DNA from 4 places in the Pseudomonas sp. SMV71 genome. Region 4 is predicted to be linked to each of the others. Evidence: predicted binding sites of a transcription regulator. Region 4 holds the regulator's gene; each other region holds the start of a gene.
The links. Region 4 encodes sigma-54, which starts transcription at its own class of promoters, with help from an activator protein. Its sites were predicted from a motif close to ANTGGCATNNANNTTGCTNT; they were not measured.
Positions count from the first base shown of each region.

Region 1: ACLEJQ_RS08840 (circularly permuted type 2 ATP-grasp protein) is a predicted target of sigma-54. The motif match lies at 3,371-3,390, and genes of this name have one in related genera.
Region 2: ACLEJQ_RS19895 (pilin) is a predicted target of sigma-54. The motif match lies at 2,770-2,789, and genes of this name have one in related genera.
Region 3: ACLEJQ_RS13765 (flagellar basal body rod protein FlgF) is a predicted target of sigma-54. The motif match lies at 3,263-3,282, and genes of this name have one in related genera.

Region 1 covers NZ_JBKGGU010000007.1:66,383-71,282, reverse strand. The annotation lists gene ACLEJQ_RS08870 (PLP-dependent aminotransferase family protein) at 1-475, shown strand, start outside; gene ACLEJQ_RS08865 (translation initiation factor 2) at 561-1,031, shown strand; gene ACLEJQ_RS08860 (YkgJ family cysteine cluster protein) at 1,180-1,434, shown strand; gene ACLEJQ_RS08855 (START domain-containing protein) at 1,486-2,094, shown strand; gene ACLEJQ_RS08850 (hypothetical protein) at 2,233-2,469, shown strand; gene ACLEJQ_RS08845 (ribonuclease E inhibitor RraB) at 2,674-3,015, shown strand; gene ACLEJQ_RS08840 (circularly permuted type 2 ATP-grasp protein) at 3,421-4,830, shown strand; gene ACLEJQ_RS08835 (alpha-E domain-containing protein) at 4,843-4,900, shown strand, end outside.
Region 2 covers NZ_JBKGGU010000020.1:34,239-39,138, forward strand. The annotation lists gene ACLEJQ_RS19880 (DUF748 domain-containing protein) at 1-1,081, shown strand, start outside; gene ACLEJQ_RS19885 (DUF2845 domain-containing protein) at 1,084-1,380, shown strand; gene ACLEJQ_RS19890 (BON domain-containing protein) at 1,691-2,044, opposite strand; gene ACLEJQ_RS19895 (pilin) at 2,313-2,723, opposite strand; gene pilB (type IV-A pilus assembly ATPase PilB) at 2,949-4,649, shown strand; gene ACLEJQ_RS19905 (type II secretion system F family protein) at 4,652-4,900, shown strand, end outside.
Region 3 covers NZ_JBKGGU010000011.1:168,836-173,735, forward strand. The annotation lists gene ACLEJQ_RS13750 (flagellar basal body P-ring protein FlgI) at 1-857, opposite strand, end outside; gene flgH (flagellar basal body L-ring protein FlgH) at 888-1,583, opposite strand; gene flgG (flagellar basal-body rod protein FlgG) at 1,636-2,421, opposite strand; gene ACLEJQ_RS13765 (flagellar basal body rod protein FlgF) at 2,471-3,208, opposite strand; gene rffA (dTDP-4-amino-4,6-dideoxygalactose transaminase) at 3,442-4,587, opposite strand; gene ACLEJQ_RS13775 (metallophosphoesterase family protein) at 4,639-4,900, opposite strand, start outside.
Region 4 covers NZ_JBKGGU010000006.1:188,436-193,335, forward strand. The annotation lists gene pmbA (metalloprotease PmbA) at 1-182, shown strand, start outside; gene ACLEJQ_RS08000 (HPr family phosphocarrier protein) at 412-687, opposite strand; gene rapZ (RNase adapter RapZ) at 703-1,560, opposite strand; gene ptsN (PTS IIA-like nitrogen regulatory protein PtsN) at 1,563-2,027, opposite strand; gene hpf (ribosome hibernation-promoting factor, HPF/YfiA family) at 2,040-2,348, opposite strand; gene ACLEJQ_RS08020 (RNA polymerase factor sigma-54) at 2,425-3,921, opposite strand; gene lptB (LPS export ABC transporter ATP-binding protein) at 4,085-4,810, opposite strand; gene lptA (lipopolysaccharide transport periplasmic protein LptA) at 4,810-4,900, opposite strand, start outside.

The DNA.
Region 1 (4,900 bases), on a different contig from region 4:
CATCGGGTGGATGATTGCGGGCAAATTCCAGCAGGAGATCCAGCGGCTCCAGACTTTCAGCACGCACTCGGCGTGCAGCGTCACGCAGATGGGCATTGCGGCGTATCTGGAAAATGGCGGCTATGATCGGCACCTGCGCTATATCCGTCAGGAGTACCGCAAGAACCTCAGCGCTTTCCAGCTGGCGGTGCAGCAGTATTTCCCTGAAGGCACCCAGATGAGTCGTCCTACCGGGGGCTTCATCCTGTGGGTCAGCCTGCCGGGGCGGGTCAACACCCAGGAACTGCATGTGCGGGCGTTGCAGCAGGGCATCAGCATTGCGCCCGGGCTGATTTTCAGTAACACCGAACAGTTCAACCACTGTATCCGCTTGAACTGCGGCATACCCTGGAATCGCGAGGCAGAGCGGGCGCTGATGACGTTGGGGTTGCTGGCTACCCAGTTGTGCCAAGAGACGGCGAACGGAATTTTTTAAGAATCAGCGGCTTAGCCTGAGGTGCTTGTCAGCGCGTCATTATCAGGCGAGCATGGGCTTCTCTGTCATGACTGCCGTTGTATTTATGAAAGCCATTGCTCCTGCTGCCTGGGTTTTGATCGGTCTGTTGACTACCTTCCATTGCGCAGGTGTCTCGGCCGCTGCAGCGCAGGAAAAACCGACCGCCAGCGCCACGAAAGAGACGCCAAAAAAAGCGGCTACGGCCAAGAAGACGCCAGCCAAGAAAACCGTTTCCAAAAAGAAACGCGCGCCCATCGCCTCCAAGAGTAAGTCCGCCCGCGAGGTCGCCAAGACCCCACTGCCGCCGGCCAAGCTGGACTTGAGCCTGCCCCATGATATGGTCGAAGACCTTGAGCCGCCGGGTAAAGTGCCCTTGCCCAAGCGTGAACCCTTATTGCCGTCCATGTTTGATCAGAAGCCCGGGCCGTTCCAGCTCAACGGTCGGCTGCTGAGCAACGAGATGCAGCTGCCGTTGCGCAATCAGGAGCGCAACGAGGTGGAAGGCGCCGCGCTGGATTTCGAGTTCAAGCAGTAAGTCTTCAGTTTGAGTGCAGTTCGTTACTGACTGTTCGGTCATCCGGCCCAAGGCGAAAAAACACTCGGACGGTAATTTAAAACGGGTGTTTTAGCCGTTACTCTGTGTCCCGTTACTAACCACTACCTGTCGTGAGGATGTCGTCGTCATGAAATGCCGTGAAGGCTGTGGCGCCTGTTGCATCGCCCCTTCCATCAGCTCGCCGATTCCCGGGATGCCCCAAGGCAAGCCGGCGGGAGAACGTTGCGTTCAGTTGTCGGTCGATAACATGTGTCGGATTTTTGGCCAGCCAGAGCGTCCAGCGGTGTGCTCGGCATTCGAGGCCGACGTCGAGGTCTGTGGCAGCGGCAGTGAAGAAGCCATCCGGCTGATCGGCTGGTGGGAGCAAGTCACGGCGGCATGATGATCAATGACCGCGATTGAATGATCGAACTTGGACAATAAGGAAAAGATTATGGGTTCGCTGCATCGTATGGCTGTGTTGTGTGGGATGACCGTGCTATTGGCGACGGCCACTGCCCAGGCAGAAGACTGGCAGGTCGCGAAGGAAAAGGACGGTATCAAGGTCTCTCTCACTGAAGTGCCCGGCTCCAAGTACAAGGCTTACCGTGGCGTGACGGTCATGAAGACCACCATGGAAAAACTGCGGGCCCTGCAAGAAGACGTGCCCGGCGCCTGTGCCTGGATTCATGAGTGCAAGAGCCAGAAGCTGCTCAAGCACGAAGGTGACAAGAGCTGGACCTACACTCAATTCAACACGCCTTGGCCGGTCACCTCCCGAGACTCGGTGCTGGAAGTCACCACTGAACAGGGCGTCGATGGCAGCCTCACCCGCCACCTCAAAGGCGTACCGACCTACTTGCCGGAGGAGAAGGGATTCGTGCGGGTGACTCAGGTCGACGGGTTCTGGAAATTCGTACCCAAGGGCGCCGACCAGATCGAAGTGACCTATCAGGTCCATACCGAGCCGGGTGGCGATGTACCGTCCTGGCTGGCTAACAAGTTTGTCGTGGATGCCCCGTTCAACACTCTGAAAGAGCTGAAGGAACGTGCCGAAAAATAAACGGCCAAGTCAGTCTTCGAGACCGCCCGCGAGGCGGTCTTTTCATGTTTGCCGTCCGCCAATTCGGCGGAACGAATAATCAGCGCTCAATGTCGAGATAGAGGTAAGCCAGGCCCTGAATTGATCGAGGAGACACCGATGCAGAAGTGGGAAATCACTTTCGTGGATGATCACGGCGAAGCCATCGCCGAGCAGTTCAACTATGAGCAGGAGCCCACCATGGAACAGGCTGCACAATTGATTCGCGAAAGGCTGTTGCCCGTACCCGCCAAGCTGGACCTCAACGATCTTGAAGGGCGGACCGAAGAGCCTACGGTCAAGAACCTGAAGACTCAGCACAGCATCGAGATCATCAGCATTACACCGATTTCATGAAAACCCTGGCTGGCCTCGCTTGGCAGCGGCGATCACTTGCGGCTACTCTGCAATTGAGATCAGCGAAGAGGATCGCCAAGGTCCGGTCTTGTCAGCTACATGCTTGTGTCCCGACGGTCATTTGATGCCGTACCACGTGCAGCCCTGCGGCTGCACGTCCGGGAAGAAGGAAAGTCTATCCATTGCGTTTCAGGAGGACGTTTCATGAGCACAGCCTATCAAGAAGACATCAGCACCAGCGTGTTGCGCCGCATGAAAGAAGGCGGTTTCGATTTTTCCAGATTCCATCCCATTGAGTTCTACGCCATTTTCCCGGACGAGGAGCGGGCGCGCAGGGCGGCGGGGCATTTCCGGGGTGAATCGCTGAATGCACAGATCAGTGCACGGGACGATGGTGCCTGGTCATTGGAATTGAGCCGGGTGATGTACGCTACCTACGATGATATTGGAGACTTTGAGCAAGACTTCGAAGCCGTCGTCGAACCCTTGGGTGGGGTCATCGAAGGCTGGGGTGTCAAGCAGGAGATCCGGCGCCTGCAGGCTTGATGTTCCCCTACCGCCATACTGCAACGGCTGACCGTCGGGTCGGCCGTTTTCATTGGCGTCAGGTCATCACCGCTGAGAGGTGAGCCTTGAGGATTACCTTGTGGGAGCGAGCCTGCTCGCGATGACGACCGCACCTCCAACACGTCTCAACTCCTCACCGCCATTGGGTAAGCCCAGCTTTTGTAGCTAACTGTATCCAAATCCGCCTGCATGGCTTTTCCATGACTATGCTCAGGGAAGCGACTCCCTGCGTCGTAATGAAGCGGGGGCGGCGGAGTGGGACGTTGGCTGCACGACAAGGGTGCATAGCCGATCACTAAAAAATCCAACCCGTTGATCATAAAGCGTTTATGCCGATGGCACGGGCCTTGCGATGCCTGCTGCCAGGGTGACAAGGAGTACGGCATGATCCGCACGGGTTTTGATGAAATGTACGATGCCGACGGCCAGGTCCGTCCGCATTACCGGGCCTTTGCCCGCTGGCTGGCCGAGACGCCTGATGAACTGCTGGCCCAACGCAGGCGCGAAGCCGACCTGTTGTTCCATCGCGCCGGCATTACCTTCACGCTCTACGGGGACGAGCAGGGCACGGAGCGCCTGATCCCGTTCGATACCATCCCGCGCAGTATCCCCGCCAGCGAATGGCGGGTGGTCGAGCGCGGCTGTATCCAGCGGGTCAAGGCACTGAACATGTTCCTGGCCGACCTCTACCACGAGCAACGGATCATCCGCGCCGGGGTCATACCGGCGGAACAGGTGCTGGCCAACGAGCAATACCAACTGGCGATGCAGGGGCTGGATCTGCACCGGGACGTCTACGCGCACGTTTGCGGGGTCGACCTGGTGCGCGATGGCGATGGCACGTACTACGTGCTGGAAGACAATCTGCGTACCCCCAGCGGCGTCAGCTACATGCTTGAAGACCGCAAGATGATGATGCGCCTGTTTCCCGAGTTGTTCTCCGCCCAGCGCATCGCGCCGATCGACCATTATCCGAACCTGCTGCTCGATACTCTGAGAAGCGCCAGTGCGTTGGATGACCCCAGCGTCGTGGTGCTCACCCCGGGGCGCTTCAACAGCGCGTTCTTCGAACATGCCTTTCTGGCCCGTGAGATGGGCGTGGAGTTGGTGGAGGGGGCCGACCTGTTCGTGCGCGACGACAAGGTGTTCATGCGCACCACCGACGGGCCGAAAGCAGTGGATGTGATTTACCGTCGCCTGGACGACGCCTTCCTCGATCCACTGGCCTTCAATCCGCAGTCGATGCTCGGGGTGCCGGGGCTGTTGGCGTCCTACCGCTCCGGCAACGTAGTGCTCGCCAATGCCATCGGCACCGGCGTGGCGGACGACAAGTCGGTGTATCCATTTGTCACCGACATGATCCGTTTCTACCTGGACGAGGAGCCGATCCTGCAGAACGTTCCGACCTGGCAGTGCCGCAATCGCTCTGAACTTTCCCACGTGCTGGCGAATCTTCCGAGTCTGGTGGTCAAGGAAACCCAGGGCTCCGGCGGCTACGGCATGCTGGTGGGACCTGCCGCGACGACAGAGCAGATCGATGCCTTCCGCGAGCGGATCAAGGCCAAGCCACACGCCTACATCGCCCAGCCGACGCTGTCACTTTCGACATGCCCGACCTTCGTCGAGAACGGCATTGCCCCGCGCCATATCGACCTGCGTCCGTTCGTGCTGGCGGGCCTGGAAACCCGGGTGGTGCCTGGCGGCCTGACCCGGGTGGCGTTGCGCGAAGGCTCGTTGGTGGTCAACTCATCCCAAGGTGGCGGCACCAAGGATACCTGGGTGGTCGAGGATTGAAGGAAGCAAGCAATGCTGAGTAGAACCGCCTCTGACCTGTACTGGATGTCGCGTTACCTGGAGCGTGCAG
Region 2 (4,900 bases), on a different contig from region 4:
CAGTCGCCAGGCCAAGCCGGCCAGCGTCGACGTCAAAGGCAAGGTCGATCGCTATGCGCCAGTTACCATCAAAGGTGCCCTTACCCCCTTCGATCCGATGGCCAGCCTGGATATCGCCACCAGCTTCAAACGGGTCGAGCTGACCACTCTGACGCCCTACTCCGGCAAGTTCGCCGGCTATCGCATCCGCAAGGGCCGGCTCAATCTCGATCTGCATTACCGCATCACTAAGGGTCAGCTCCAGGCCGAAAACAAAGTGGTCGTCGAGCAGCTGCAATTGGGTGAAAAAGTCGACAGCCCGGACGCCGTGAGCTTGCCGCTGAAACTGGCCGTCGCGCTGCTCAAGGATTCCGAAGGCAAGATTTCCATTGAACTGCCGGTCACCGGCAACCTCAACGATCCGCAGTTCAGCGTCATGCCGATTGTCTGGCAGACCCTGCGCAACCTGGTGGTGCGTGCAGCCCAGGCACCATTCAAGCTCATCGGGGGGTTGGTGTCCGGTGGCGGTTCCGAGGACCTGGGCAGCGTAGCGTTCGCTCCGGGCTCCAGTGACCTGAGCAAGGAAAACGAAAGCGTACTCCTCAAGCTCTCCGAAGCCTTGGGCAAGCGCCCTGAGCTGCGTCTGGAGATCGAAGGCACCGCCGCCGAGAGCAGCGACGGCCCGCTGCTCGCCGCCCAGCGCCTGGAACGCGAATACCAGTACAACTACTACAAGATGCTGCAACGTCGCGGCGACAAAGTCCCGGCCCAGGCCTCGCTGCTGCAAGTGCTGGAGGATGAGAAGGCGCCGCTGCTCGAAGGCATCTATCGCACCCGTCTCAAGGCCCAGCCGCCGGCCGAATGGGCGCAGTTGGACAAAAAGGCCCGCACCGAAAAACTGCGCGAAGAGGTGATTAAGTTCTGGAGTGGCAGCGACGTACTGCTGCGTCAACTGGGCCAGGAGCGCGCCGGCAGCATCAAGGACTTCCTGGTGGACAAGGGCCGCCTGGCTGATGACCGCGTGTACTTCATCGATGCCAACCTCGGCCAGGCCGAGAGCGACGGCCGCGTGATCACCCCCATGCACCTGGATGCCGAATGAATATGAAATACCTGTACGGGCTGGGCCTGGGTCTGCTGCTCGCCACTCATCAAGCGTTCGCCGCCAATACCCTGCGCTGCGGCAGTCAGTTGATCAGTCTGGGCGATCGCGCCAGCGAAGTGCTGCAAAAATGCGGTGAACCAACGGGGCGGGATGACCTGGGCTACAAGCGCAGTGTCAATCGCCGGGAGGAATACCCGGTGGAGGAATGGACCTACGGGCCCAACAGCGGCATGTACCAGTACCTGCGTTTCGAAGGGAATCGGCTGGTGGAGATTACCAGCAAGCGTGGGCGCTGAAGGTCCGCGCTAGTCAATTGAATGATATTGTCGGTACCGGCGCCATCGCGAGCAGGCTCGCTCCCACAGGGTTCGGGTGTCTCAGCGCAATTCTCTGTGGGAGCGAGCCTGCTCGCGATAGGGGCACTTCAATCCCACAGGCAGTCCTGCAAAATCCCTTTCCAAAATAGAACAGGCCCCCCGACAGAAATGCCGGGGGGCCTGTGATGACCACATCCGTATGGCCTTTTGCATGGACCAGAGCAACGGCCCGCGTATGACTCAGCCCGCGCGCCGTGCCTTCTCCCGGTCCAGGCGAGAAGCTTGAGACTTACTCGGCTTTCAGGCCGTCAGCCGACACGGCCTTGACGCCTTTGATTTTCTTGGCAATCGAGACGGCCAGTTCTTTCTGCTTTTCAGTCACCGCCACGGTCGAGGACAGCGACACGACGCCTTTGTTGGTTTCAACTTTGATGTCGGAGCCTGGAACACCGTCTTCGGTCATCAGGTCAGCCTTGACCTTGGTGGTGATCCAAGTATCGGAGGTGGCTTCCTTCGCCTCGGTCACTTCGCCTGCGGCCAGCATCATTGGAGCCTGAGTTGCTTGAGTGGTCTCGGCGAAAGCGCTAGCCATGGACAGGGTCAGTGCAGTAGCAGCGGCGGCAGTGATAGCGAACTTCTTCATACGAGTAACTCCTGTTTTTCTCAGAAAACCGCCGGAAGTGCGTCCCGGCAGGGGTAACAGGAGTAGTGCGAAGGCTGTGCCAGTTTATAGATTAAAAATAATATCTTTCAAATCAAGGAGTTAAGCGAAGCGGCAATTTTTGGAATCATGCAAAATGCAAGACCGACCGATTTTTCAACATGCAACTTGCCGATTCCAGGCCTGCTCTAAGCTTATGAATTACGAAGTTTTTTGCGGCGGGGGAGCTGACTCCCCCGCCTCTGCAGCATCAGACGCCAGGGCAGCCGGTCGGCAGAAATTCCTTGGCGGCGTTGGAGGCGCAAGTCCATGCTCCGTTGGCATCACGGCTGAGGGTGATGGTCTTACCTGCCACGGCAGCTGGGGCGTTCTGGAGCGTACACACAATGGTGCCAGTACCCGCCGAGGCGGTCCCTGTGACGGCAACTGCGCAATTGCTGGTAGGCGTTGTGATGTTCATGTTGGTCGCTGTCGGGTTGACCCCCTGATTCATCTGATCCTCGTACGGTACCTTCAGCGCCGATATCTCACCGAGCCCGGCGGTAGCCTTCGCTCGCGCCTGGTACTTGGAATATTGCGGCAACGCAAAAGTCGCCAGGATGCCAATGATCGCTACAACGATCAGCAGCTCGATCAGGGTAAAACCATTTTGCTTGCTCATAGACATCTCCATAGCATGAGTCGAAGTCTCATGTCCTGAAGCGGCCGTTGCACGGCACATGCCAACCCTCCTCGGCCCCGCCGGCAGGGGGTTTCAGGACGCTTGAGGCCGATATCCCATACCTGCAACCGCACTATCTGACACTTTTTGTCACCCGGCCCCGCTGGTTTGGCGTCGACGCTTGACTACGCTATAAGTCATGAACTGTCCGCCGCCGGTATTCCCATGAATGACATCGCCCTCAGCGGCCTGACCAAGCAATTGGTACTGGCCGAACTGATCACCGAGCAGACTGCACAACAGGCCAATCAGCAAGCCCAACGCAGTCGCCTGCCCCTGGTCAGCTACCTGGTGCAGAACAAACTGGTGCAGAGCAGCCGGGTGGCGGAAATTGCCTCGGAGCATTTCGGCGTTGCCCTGTTGGACCTCAACAGCCTCGACAAGGAATCCCAACCCACGGGCCTGGTCAGCGAGAAACTGGTGCGCCAGCACCATGCCCTGCCGCTGTGGCGGCGCGGTAACAAGCTGTTCGTCGGCATCTCCGACCCCACCAATCATCAGGCCATCAATGACATCCAGTTCAGTACCGGGCTGACCACCGAAGCCATCCTGGTGGAGGATGACAAGCTCAGCGATGCCATCGAGAAATTCTTCGAGTCCAGTAGCACCGGCCTGGAAGGCATGGGCGACGTCGACCTCGACGGCCTGGACATCGAGTCGATCGACGACCACAAGCAAGACGCCATTGCCGGCCAGGATTCCGACGATGCGCCGGTGGTGCGCTTCGTCAACAAGATGCTGCTGGACGCGATCAAGGGCGGCTCCTCCGACCTGCACTTCGAGCCCTATGAAAAATCCTACCGGGTGCGGGTGCGTACCGACGGCATGCTGCGAGAAGTCGCCAGGCCGCCGATCCAACTGGCCACCCGTATTGCGGCGCGGCTGAAAGTCATGGCCAGCCTGGATATTTCCGAACGACGCAAGCCCCAGGACGGGCGCCTGAAAATGCGCCTGTCGAAAACCAAATCCATCGATTTCCGGGTCAACACCCTGCCCACGCTCTGGGGCGAGAAGGTGGTGATCCGGATCCTTGACCCCTCCAGTGCGCAAATGGGTATCGACGCCCTGGGCTACGAACCGGATCAGAAAGAGTTGTACGTCGCCGCCCTCAAACAGCCACAGGGGCTGATCCTGGTTACCGGGCCAACCGGCTCGGGCAAGACCGTCTCGCTCTACACCGGCCTGAATATCCTCAACACTGTGGACATCAATATCTCCACCGCCGAAGACCCGGTGGAAATCAACATGGAAGGCATCAACCAGGTCAACGTCAACCCACGCCAGGGGCTGGACTTTGCCCAGGCCCTGCGCTCGTTCCTGCGCCAGGACCCGGACGTGATCATGGTCGGCGAGATCCGTGACCTGGAAACCGCCGAGATCGCGATCAAGGCCGCCCAGACCGGGCATCTGGTGCTGTCCACACTGCACACCAACAGTGCCGCCGAAACCCTGATCCGCCTGCAGAACATGGGCATCCCAGGGTTCAACATTGCCACCGCGGTGCACCTGATCATCGCCCAACGGCTGGCGCGCAAGCTCTGCCCCCACTGCAAGAAGGCCATCCAGATCCCCGAGGAAACCCAGCTCAAGGAAGGCTTCCCCCGGGAACGCATCGGCTCCTTCACGATCTATGAGCCGGTCGGTTGCGACCAATGCAATCACGGCTACAAGGGGCGCGTGGGGGTCTACGAAGTGGTCAAGAACACACCCGAGCTGCAACGACTGATCATGGCCGAAGGCAATTCGCTGGAAATCGACCTGCAGATGCGCAAGGACGGTTTCAACGACCTTCGTACTTCCGGGCTGTTCAAAGTCATGCAGGGCCTCACCAGCCTCGAAGAAATCAACCGGGTCACCAAGGATTGAACATGGCGGTCAAGGCAGTCAAAACCGATGTCTACACTTGGGAAGGCAAGGATCGCAAAGGCACGAAAATGACCGGCGAGCTGGCGGGCCAGAGCCCGGCGCTGGTCAAGGCACAACTGCGCAAACAAGGGATCAATCCGGAGAAAGTCCGCAAGAAATCCACGTCGATATTCAGCAAGGGCAAGCGCATCAAACCGCTGGATATCGCCCTCTTCACCCGCCAGATGGCAACCATGCTCAAGGCTGGCGTG
Region 3 (4,900 bases), on a different contig from region 4:
ATCGGGTCTTCGGTGATGGTCACCGTCAGGCTGCCATGAGTCACGGCGGCCGGCGAAACCTTGACGTTCTGGCCGATGACAATGGTGCCGGTACGCGAGTTGATGATGACCTTCGCCACCGCCTGGCCCGGATCGACCTCAAGGTTTTCCAGGATCGACAGGTAGTCGACTCGTTGGCTCGGGTCCATCGGCGCGGTGACACGAATCGAACCGCCGTCGATGGCCTGGGCCACGCCTGGGCCGAGCATGTCGTTGATCTTGTCGACGATGCGCTTGGCCGTGGTGAAGTCGGAACGGTTGAGGTTCAGCGTCAGGCTGTTGCCCTGGTTGAAGCCGCTCGGCACCGCACGCTCCACCGTCGCACCGCCAGGGATACGACCGGCCGACGGAACGTTGACGGTGATTCTCGAACCGTCCGCGCCCGAGGCATCGAAACCGCCAACGACCAGGTTGCCCTGGGCGACGGCGTAGACGTTGCCGTCGATCCCCTTGAGCGGTGTGAGCAGCAGCGTGCCGCCCCGCAGGCTCTTGGAGTTACCGATGGACGAGACGGTAATGTCTACCTGCTGGCCTGGCTTGGCGAACGCCGGCAGATCGGCACTGATCGACACCGCCGCGACGTTTTTCAGCTGCACGTTGCCCGAACCAGGCGGTACCTTGATGCCGAACTGCGACAACATGTTGTTGAAGGTCTGCAAGGTGAACGGCGTCTGGGTGGTCTGGTCGCCCGTACCGTTCAGGCCCACGACCAGGCCGTAGCCGATCAACTGGTTGGAACGCACGCCGGAAATGCTGGCGATGTCCTTCAGACGCTCGGCTTGAGCACTGAAGACTGCCGACATCATCAACGCACCCATCAACAGCTGCTTAAGATTCAACTTGACCACCTAGAAAGGGAACTTCGGGCTGAGGAAGAAACGGTCGAACCAGCCCGGCTGGCTCGCATCGGCAAAGGCACCGGTGCCCGAGTAGGTGATGCGCGCATCAGCCACACGAGTCGACGACACGGTGTTGTCGGTTGCTATATCGTCAGCACGAACCATGCCAGCGATTCGCACCAGCTCATCACCGGTGTTGAGGGTCAGCCATTTCTCGCCACGCACGACGATGATGCCGTTGGGCAGCACGTCGGCGACGGTCACGGTGATCGAACCGGTCAGGCTGTTGCTCTGCCCGGATTTACTGTCGCCCTTGGTGGCGCGGTCGGAGCCGTAACCGGCGTTGAGGCTCAGGTCGTTGCTGCCGATCGGGTTGTTGGTGGTCAGGCTCGAGCCGAACAGCGACGTCAGGCCGACGCTGGTCTCGCTGGTCTTGTCGATCTGCGAGTTGGCGTTCTTGCTGGCCTGGGTCCGCTCGTTCAGGGTGATGGTGATGATGTCACCGACCCGGAAGGCCTTGCGGTCGCTGTACAGGTTCTGCTCGAAACCGGCCTGGTAGATCGAGCCGTTGTTGGCGGCGGCCGGCAACGGTGTGCGCGGCAACACCGGAGCGTAATACGGGTCATTGGGCCTTGGCGTAGGCGCGACACAGCCGGCGAGCGCGGTGATCCCACTCAGTGCCAGAACAGATACAAAGCGTTTCATGACCCTACCTCTCGGTGTTGCAAGGCGACCTGCGGCCGCCTCATAAATGTAATTACAGGTTCTGCGTGACGAACGAGAGCATCTGATCCGCGGTGGAGATCACCTTGGAGTTCATTTCGTAAGCGCGCTGGGTGGTGATCATGTTGACCATCTCCTCAACGGTGCTCACGTTGGAGGTTTCCAGGGTGTTCTGCAGCGTGGTGCCGAAACCGTTCAGGCCCGGAGTGCCGACTTGCGGCGCGCCACTGGCGGCGGTCTCCAGGAACAGGTTGTTGCCCACCGCTTGCAGGCCCGCCGGGTTGATGAAGTCGGCGGTCTGCAGGTTGCCGATCACCTGTGCGGCAGGGTTGCCCGCCACGGTGATGGACACCGTGCCGTCACGGCCCACGGTAAAGGTCTGGGCATCGTTCGGGATGATGATGGCCGGTTCCAGGGCGAAACCGCTGGCGTTGACGATCTGGCCATTGGAGTCGAGGTGGAAGGTACCGTCACGGGTGTAGGACGTGGTGCCGTCCGGCTGCAGGATCTGGAAGAAACCGCGACCGTCGATGGCCATGTCCAGCGGCTGCTCGGTGGTTTGCAGGCTGCCGGCGTTGAAGTTTTTCTGGGTGCCGACAATGCGCACACCCGTACCCACTTGCAGGCCCGACGGCAGTTCGCTGTCCTGGGTCGACTGGGCACCGGGCTGGCGCTTGACCTGGTACAGCAGGTCCTGGAACTCGGCCCGATCACGTTTGAAGCCTGTGGTCGATACGTTCGCCAGGTTGTTGGAAATGGTAGACAGGTTGGTGTCCTGGGCGGACAGACCTGTTTTGGCAACCCAAAGAGCCGGAAGCATTCGTTTCTCCTCGTACGCCTGTTTTTCGGCGCGACGCTGTCAGTAATAGTTAGATTTGCAAGACCCGAGCCATGGCTTCATCGCCTTCTTTGGCCGTATTCATCATTTTCACGTGGAGCTCGAACTGCTTGGCCAGGGCCAGCACCGAAGTCATTTCATCCACTGCGTTGACGTTGCTCGCTTCCTGGAAGCCCGACACCAGTTGCACATTGGCATCGATGGGCGCCGGCTGGCCGTCCTTGGTGCGGATCGAGCCGTCCAGGCTTTTGGTCATGTTCTTGAGGTCCGGATTGACCAGCTTGATGCGGTCCACCTCAGCCATCACCCGCGGGCCTTCGCCCATCGCGCGGATGCTGATGGTGCCGTCCTGGCCAATCTCGATTTTCTGCTCTGGCGGCACGGCGATCGGACCACCGTTGCCCATGACCGGCATGCCGTTGCCGGCCCGCAGCACACCCAGGGCGTCAACGTTCAGGCTGCCGGTGCGCACATAACTTTCACCGCCATCGGGGTTCTGCACGGCCATCCAGCCCGGCCCGCTGACTGCCACATCGAGGTCACGACCGGTCTCAACCAACGCACCCGGGGTGAAGTCAGTGGCGGGACGCTCGGACATGGCAAATGCCCGCGCCGGAAAGCTGTCGCCGAATACCGGCATCGAACGCGCCTGCTCCAGGTCTTTCTGAAAACCATTGGTGGAGATGTTCGCCAGGTTGTTGGCATGGGCCCGCTGCGCCAGTGCGTTCTGGCTGGCGCCGGTCATTGCCACATAAAGGTACTTGTCCACTGTCGTTCCTCTGCATGCCGGACGGTTGCCGTCCACTGCTGTACGGCAGAGCCTTAAGCAATTTACAGACCAACTTTTTTCTGGCGGGCCCGAACCCGGTAAACAAAGGGCCTGAGGGGATTACAGAGGATAGGTCGAGGGTGTCAAAGTCGAAAAACCGGCGGTGTTATGCCGCCAGGTGGCAAGGCCTGGCACCTCGCCCGATGCCAGGCCACCTCATCGGCTGAGGAAAGTCAGGCCTTTGCCAAGGCATCGCCCAGCACACCCACCACCTGCTCCTGGTGCTCATGGGTCAAGCCGAGCCACATGGGCAAACGCAACAGGCGCTCGGAATAGCCGTCAGTCACCTCCATCGAACCCTGCACGCGTCCATAACGCAGGCCACCGGGCGATGAATGCAGCGGCACGTAATGGAACACCGCGTAGATGGCATGCCGCTTGAGCTCTTCGAGGACGGCCTGGCGCTCCACGTCAGGGGCGAGGATCACGTAGTACATGTGCGCGTTGTGCTGGCAGTTTTCAGGCACTATCGGACGCCGCAGCGCCCCTTGCCGCTCAAGCGTCGCCAGCGCCGCATGGTAATTGTCCCAGAGGGCCAGGCGGCGGTTGGTGATGGCTTGAGCTTCTTCCAACTGGGCCCAGAGGAACGCGGCGGTCATTTCCCCCGGCAGGAACGAGGAACCCACCTCCTGCCACGTGTACTTGTCTACTTCACCCCGGAAGAACCGGCTGCGATCGGTGCCTTTTTCCCGGATGATCTCGGCCCGCAACGCCAGCGCGGGATCATTGACCAGCAAGGCCCCGCCCTCCCCCGAAATCACGTTCTTGGTTTCGTGAAAGCTGAAGGCCCCCAGGTCACCGATACTGCCCAGCGCCCGCCCCTTGTAGGTCGACATCACACCTTGCGCGGCGTCTTCCACCACGGCCAGTCCATGCTTGCGGGCAATGGCCAGGATCTCGTCCATCTCGCAGGCCACACCAGCGTAGTGCACAGGTACGATGGCCTTGGTCCGTGGCGTGATCGCCGCCTCGATCAGGCGCTCGTCCAGGTTCAGGGTATCGGGCCGCACATCGACGAAGACCGGCACCGCGCCGCGCAACACGAAGGCATTGGCGGTGGAAACGAACGTATACGACGGCAGGATGACTTCGTCGCCAGGCTGGATATCCAGCAGCAACGCAGTCATTTCCAGGGCCGCGGTGCATGAATGGGTCAGCAGGGCCTTGTTGCTGCCCGTTTGCGCCTCCAGCCAGCGATGACACCGTTTGGTGAAGGGACCATCGCCGGCGAGCATGTTGCCGAACTTGGCCTGGGCGATGTAATCCAGTTCCTTGCCGGTCATGTAAGGGCGGTTGAAGAAGATCGTTTCTTTGCTCATTGCAAACTTCCCTGGATGGGCATGGTCATGGATGGCGCGCAGGACAAAACCTCAAACCGCACTGACCCGTCCACCTATCTGGCTGCCTGTATCAAGATTCTCATAGAAGTACGGGGTGAATCCGGCCCGCTTCATCGCCTGCTGGGTTTCACCGATGTCGTATTCAACCCGATGCAGCTCGAACGCCTCACCGTCCCAGGTGGCGAAACCGGCCCGAGCGTCACCATCACGGGGCTGACCAACTGAACCAGGGTTGCAGTAGACCTTGCCTTCGCCGCTCCACAGGTACTGGACATGAGTATGGCCCGAGGCG
Region 4 (4,900 bases):
GTGCTGCAGGGTTCTGGGTGGAGAACGGCGAGATCCAGTTCCCGGTCCAGGAAGTGACCATTGCCGGGAACATGCGCGACATGTTCAAGCAGATCGTGGCGGTAGGAAGCGATCTGGAACTGCGCAGCAACATCCGCACCGGTTCGGTGTTGATCGAACGGATGATGGTGGCGGGGAGCTGAGGCCTGATGCATAAAAAAAAGGCGCGTCATCTTTGGATGTCGCGCCTTTTTTTATAAACCAGAAATCCCCGTGGCGAGGGAGCTTGCTCCCGTTCGGCTGCGCAGCAGCCGCAAAAACTCAGCGACAATGAAGATTGAGGTAGCCCGATGGATGGGGTCTGCTTCGCAGACCAGCGGGAGCAAGCTCCCTCGCCACAAAAAGCCAGTCTCAAATGTGCATTGAGAAAGCTTACTCGCCCTCATCAAAATAGTTGTTGATCAACGCTACCAGCGCATCCATCGCTTCCTGTGCTTCATCCCCTTCCGTTGCCAAGTGGATCTTCGTGCCCTTGCCGGCGGCGAGCATCATCATTGCCATGATGCTCTTGCCGTCGATCATCGACTCGGGGCTGCGACCGACCCTGATGGTGGTGTCCTTGAATCGTCCGGCAACCCCGACGAACTTGGCCGATGCCCGGGCGTGCAGGCCCAGCTTGTTGATGATTTCAATTTCCTGAGCGGGCATCGCGGTGTGAATCCTTTAGCTGAGGTCGCGGTGGCGAACCTGGACGTTCTTCAGGGACTGTTGCAGGAGCTGACCCAGGCGTTCGGTCAGGTAGACAGAGCGGTGATGGCCGCCCGTGCAGCCGATGGCAATCGTGACATAGGCACGGTTGCTGGCGGCAAAGCGGGGCAGCCACTTGAGCAGGTAGCTGGAAATATCCTGGTACATTTCCTCGACGTCCGGCTGTGCGGCCAGGTAATCGATCACCGGCTGGTCGAGTCCGGACTGCTCGCGCAATTCGGGTTTCCAGTAGGGATTGGGCAGGCAGCGTACGTCGAACACCAGGTCGGCGTCCACGGGCATGCCACGCTTGAAACCGAACGATTCCACCAGGAACGCCGTCCCTGGCTCCGGCTGGTTGAGCAGGCGCAACTTGATCGTGTCACGCAGCTGATAAAGGTTCAGGTGCGTGGTGTTGACTTTCAGGTCCGCCAAATCGGCGATGGACCCCAATAACTGGGTTTCATCGTCGATAGCTTCGGCCAGGGAGCGATTGGCGTTGCTCAGCGGATGGCGCCGGCGGGTTTCGGAAAAGCGCTTGAGCAGGGTCTCTTCGTCGGCATCCAGATACAACACATCGCACTGGATATGCCGGCTGCGCACTTCCTCGAGCAGTTCCGGAAAGCGCGACAGGTGGCTTGGCAGATTGCGTGCATCAATGGACACCGCCACCAGCGGCTGCGCCAGCTCGGTATGGATCATCGCACGTTCGGCCAGCTCCGGCAGCAGCCCGGCGGGCAGGTTGTCGATGCAGTAGTAGCCGCTGTCTTCAAGCACGTTGAGGGCCGTGCTTTTACCGGAGCCGGAGCGACCACTGACGATGATCATGCGCATGTTTAATGACCGTTCTGCTCGTCCAGGACAACCTGATACAAGGCTTGGTTATTCGGTGCGCTGCGCAGTTTGTCGCGCACTTCCTTGCGGTCCAGCATGCTGGCTATCTGGCGCAGCAGCTCGAGGTGCGCATCGGTCGCCGCCTCCGGGACCAGCAGTACAAACAGCAGGTCGACCGGGGCGCCGTCGATGGCGTCGAAATCAATGGGGGCTTCAAGGTGCAACAGCGCGCTGATGGGCGCGGTACAACCCTTGAGGCGGCAGTGGGGAATGGCGATGCCGTTGCCAAAACCGGTGGAACCGAGTTTTTCACGGGCGACCAGGGCCTCGAAGACACCCTGCATTTCCAGATCCGGCAGGTCGCTATGGATCAGGGTGGCGATTTGTTCGAGGGCTTTCTTTTTACTGCCGCCCGGCACGTTCACCAGGGAACGGCCGGGGGTCAGGATGGTTTCTAGTCGGATCATGGATTGGGGGGATTAACGACCGGTTGCGCCCTGAAGGAGGCTCTGGGTCTTTTCCTTATGCTTTTTGAGTTGGCGATCCAGCTTGTCGGTCAGCAGGTCAATCGCGGCATACATGTCTGTGTGCTCCGCGTTGGCAACCACCTCTCCGCCGGGAATATGCAGCGTGGCTTCGATTTTCTGCAGCAGCTTTTCGACATTCATCGTGACTTGCACGTTGGTGATCTTGTCGAAGTGCCTCTCCAATCGGTCGAGTTTTTCGCCGATGTAGGTGCGCAGAGGTTCGGTCACTTCCAGTTGGTGTCCACTGATGTTGACTTGCATACAGCTTCTCCTTCGTTGCCAGTGCATAAAGCGGCAGGCAGAAATACCTGCCACTGGAACGCTGTGGCGTGGCCGGTTACATCAACCGCTTGCGTTCGCTCGAAGGCGCGATCCCGAGGGACTCGCGGTATTTGGCGACGGTACGGCGGGCCACCTGAATGCCTTGTGCCTCCAGTAAACCAGCGATCTTGCTGTCACTCAACGGCTTTTTCTGATTTTCCGCAGCCACCAGTTTCTTGATGATTGCGCGGATGGCCGTGGACGAGCATTCGCCGCCTTCGGAGGTGCTGACATGGCTGGAGAAAAAGTATTTCAGTTCATAGATGCCCCGTGGGGTATGCATGAATTTCTGGGTAGTCACCCGGGAAATTGTCGATTCGTGCATCCCTACCGCTTCGGCGATATCGTGCAGGACCAACGGTTTCATCGCTTCATCGCCGTACTCCAGGAAGCCGCGCTGGTGCTCGACGATCTGGGTGGCAACTTTCATCAGGGTTTCGTTGCGGCTTTGCAGGCTCTTGATGAACCAACGGGCTTCTTGCAACTGGTTGCGCATGAAGGTGTTGTCGGCGCTGGTGTCGGCGCGCCTGACGAAGCCTGCATACTGGGCGTTGACCCGCAGCTTGGGAACCGACTCCTGGTTCAGTTCCACCAGCCAGCGATCGTTGTGCTTGCGCACGATCACATCGGGCACCACGTACTCGGGTTCGGTGGATTCGATCTGCGAGCCGGGACGCGGGTTGAGGCTCTGGACCAGCTCGATGACCTGGCGCAGCTCGTCTTCCTTGAGCTTCATACGCCGCATCAGCTGGCTGTAGTCGCGACCGCCCAACAGGTCGATGTAATCGGTGACCAGGCGCTTGGCTTCGGCCAGCCAGGGCGTCTTGGCCGGCAACTGGCGCAGTTGCAGCAGCAGGCATTCACCCAGGTTGCGGGCCGCGACGCCGGCGGGCTCGAACTGCTGGATCCGATGCAGGACAGCTTCGATCTCGTCCAGCTCGATATCGAGCTCCGGGTCAAAGGCTTCGAGGATTTCCTCGAGAGTCTCGTCCAGGTAACCCTGATTGTTGATGCAATCGATCAGGGTGACGGCGATCAGGCGATCGGTGTCGGACATCGGCGCCAGGTTCAATTGCCAAAGCAGGTGGCTTTGCAGGCTCTCGCCGGCGGAGGTGCGGGTGGTGAAATCCCACTCGTCGTCATCGCTGCTCGGCAGGCTGCTGGCGCTGGTCTGGTAGACGTCTTCCCAGGCGGTATCCACGGGCAGGTCGTTGGGGATGCGTTCGTTCCATTCGCCGTCCTCAAGGTTATCCACCGTGGGCGCTGCGGCTTCCTGGTAGGACGGTTCCTGGATTTCGGTATGGGTCTTCTGTTCGACGTTGTCGGCCAGTGGATCGGAGTTGTCGAAGTCGTCGCCTTCTTCCTGGCGTTCGAGCATCGGGTTGGACTCCAGGGCCTCCTGGATTTCCTGTTGCAGGTCCAGGGTCGACAATTGGAGCAGACGGATGGCCTGTTGCAGCTGCGGCGTCATCGTCAGCTGCTGGCCCATTCTCAAGACTAGCGATGGTTTCATGGCAGGGGCTTAACACCTTATTCGCCGGCGCACATGCGCCATCCACTACAGGGCGCCGGAGCGCCAAACTTAAGCAAATTATATGCCTGAAACTGAAGTGTTTGCCTAGAGCGCCGCCACAATAAAATCAACAGCGCCCGGGCGACTTGCCAGACACTCGGGCTTACAGGCGGAACTCGTGGCCCAGATACACTTCCTTGACCAGGTCGTTGGCGAGGATGGCGGCGGAGTCGCCTTCAGCGATCAACTGGCCGTCATTGACGATATAAGCGGTCTCGCAGATATCCAGGGTCTCGCGCACGTTGTGGTCGGTAATCAAAACGCCGATCCCCTTGGCCTTGAGGTGGTGGATGATCTGCTTGATGTCCCCCACCGAGATCGGATCCACGCCGGCGAACGGTTCGTCGAGCAGGATGAACTTCGGCGCGGTGGCCAGGGCGCGGGCGATCTCTACGCGTCGGCGCTCGCCACCGGACAGGCTCATGCCCAGGTTGTCGCGAATGTGACTGATGTGGAACTCCTGCAACAGGCTTTCCAGTTCCTGGCGACGGCCGGCCTTGTCGAGTTCCTTGCGGGTCTCGAGGATCGCCATGATGTTATCGGCCACCGACAGTTTGCGGAAGATCGACGCTTCTTGGGGAAGATAGCCGATACCGGCCTTGGCCCGGCCGTGCATCGGCTGGTGGCTGACATCGAGATCGTCAATCAGTACGCGGCCCTGGTCGGCCTGGACCAGACCGACAATCATGTAGAAGCAGGTGGTCTTGCCCGCGCCGTTCGGGCCGAGCAGGCCGACGATCTGGCCGCTGTCAATGGACAGGCTGACGTCACGCACGACTTGACGGCTCTTGTAGCTTTTGGCCAGGTGCTGAGCTTTCAGAGTTGCCATTACTGGGCCTTCTGCTCGGTTTTCTTTCTAGGCTGGATCACCATGTCAATCCGTGGACGCTGCTCGGTCACCTTGTTGCCAGTGGCGCGA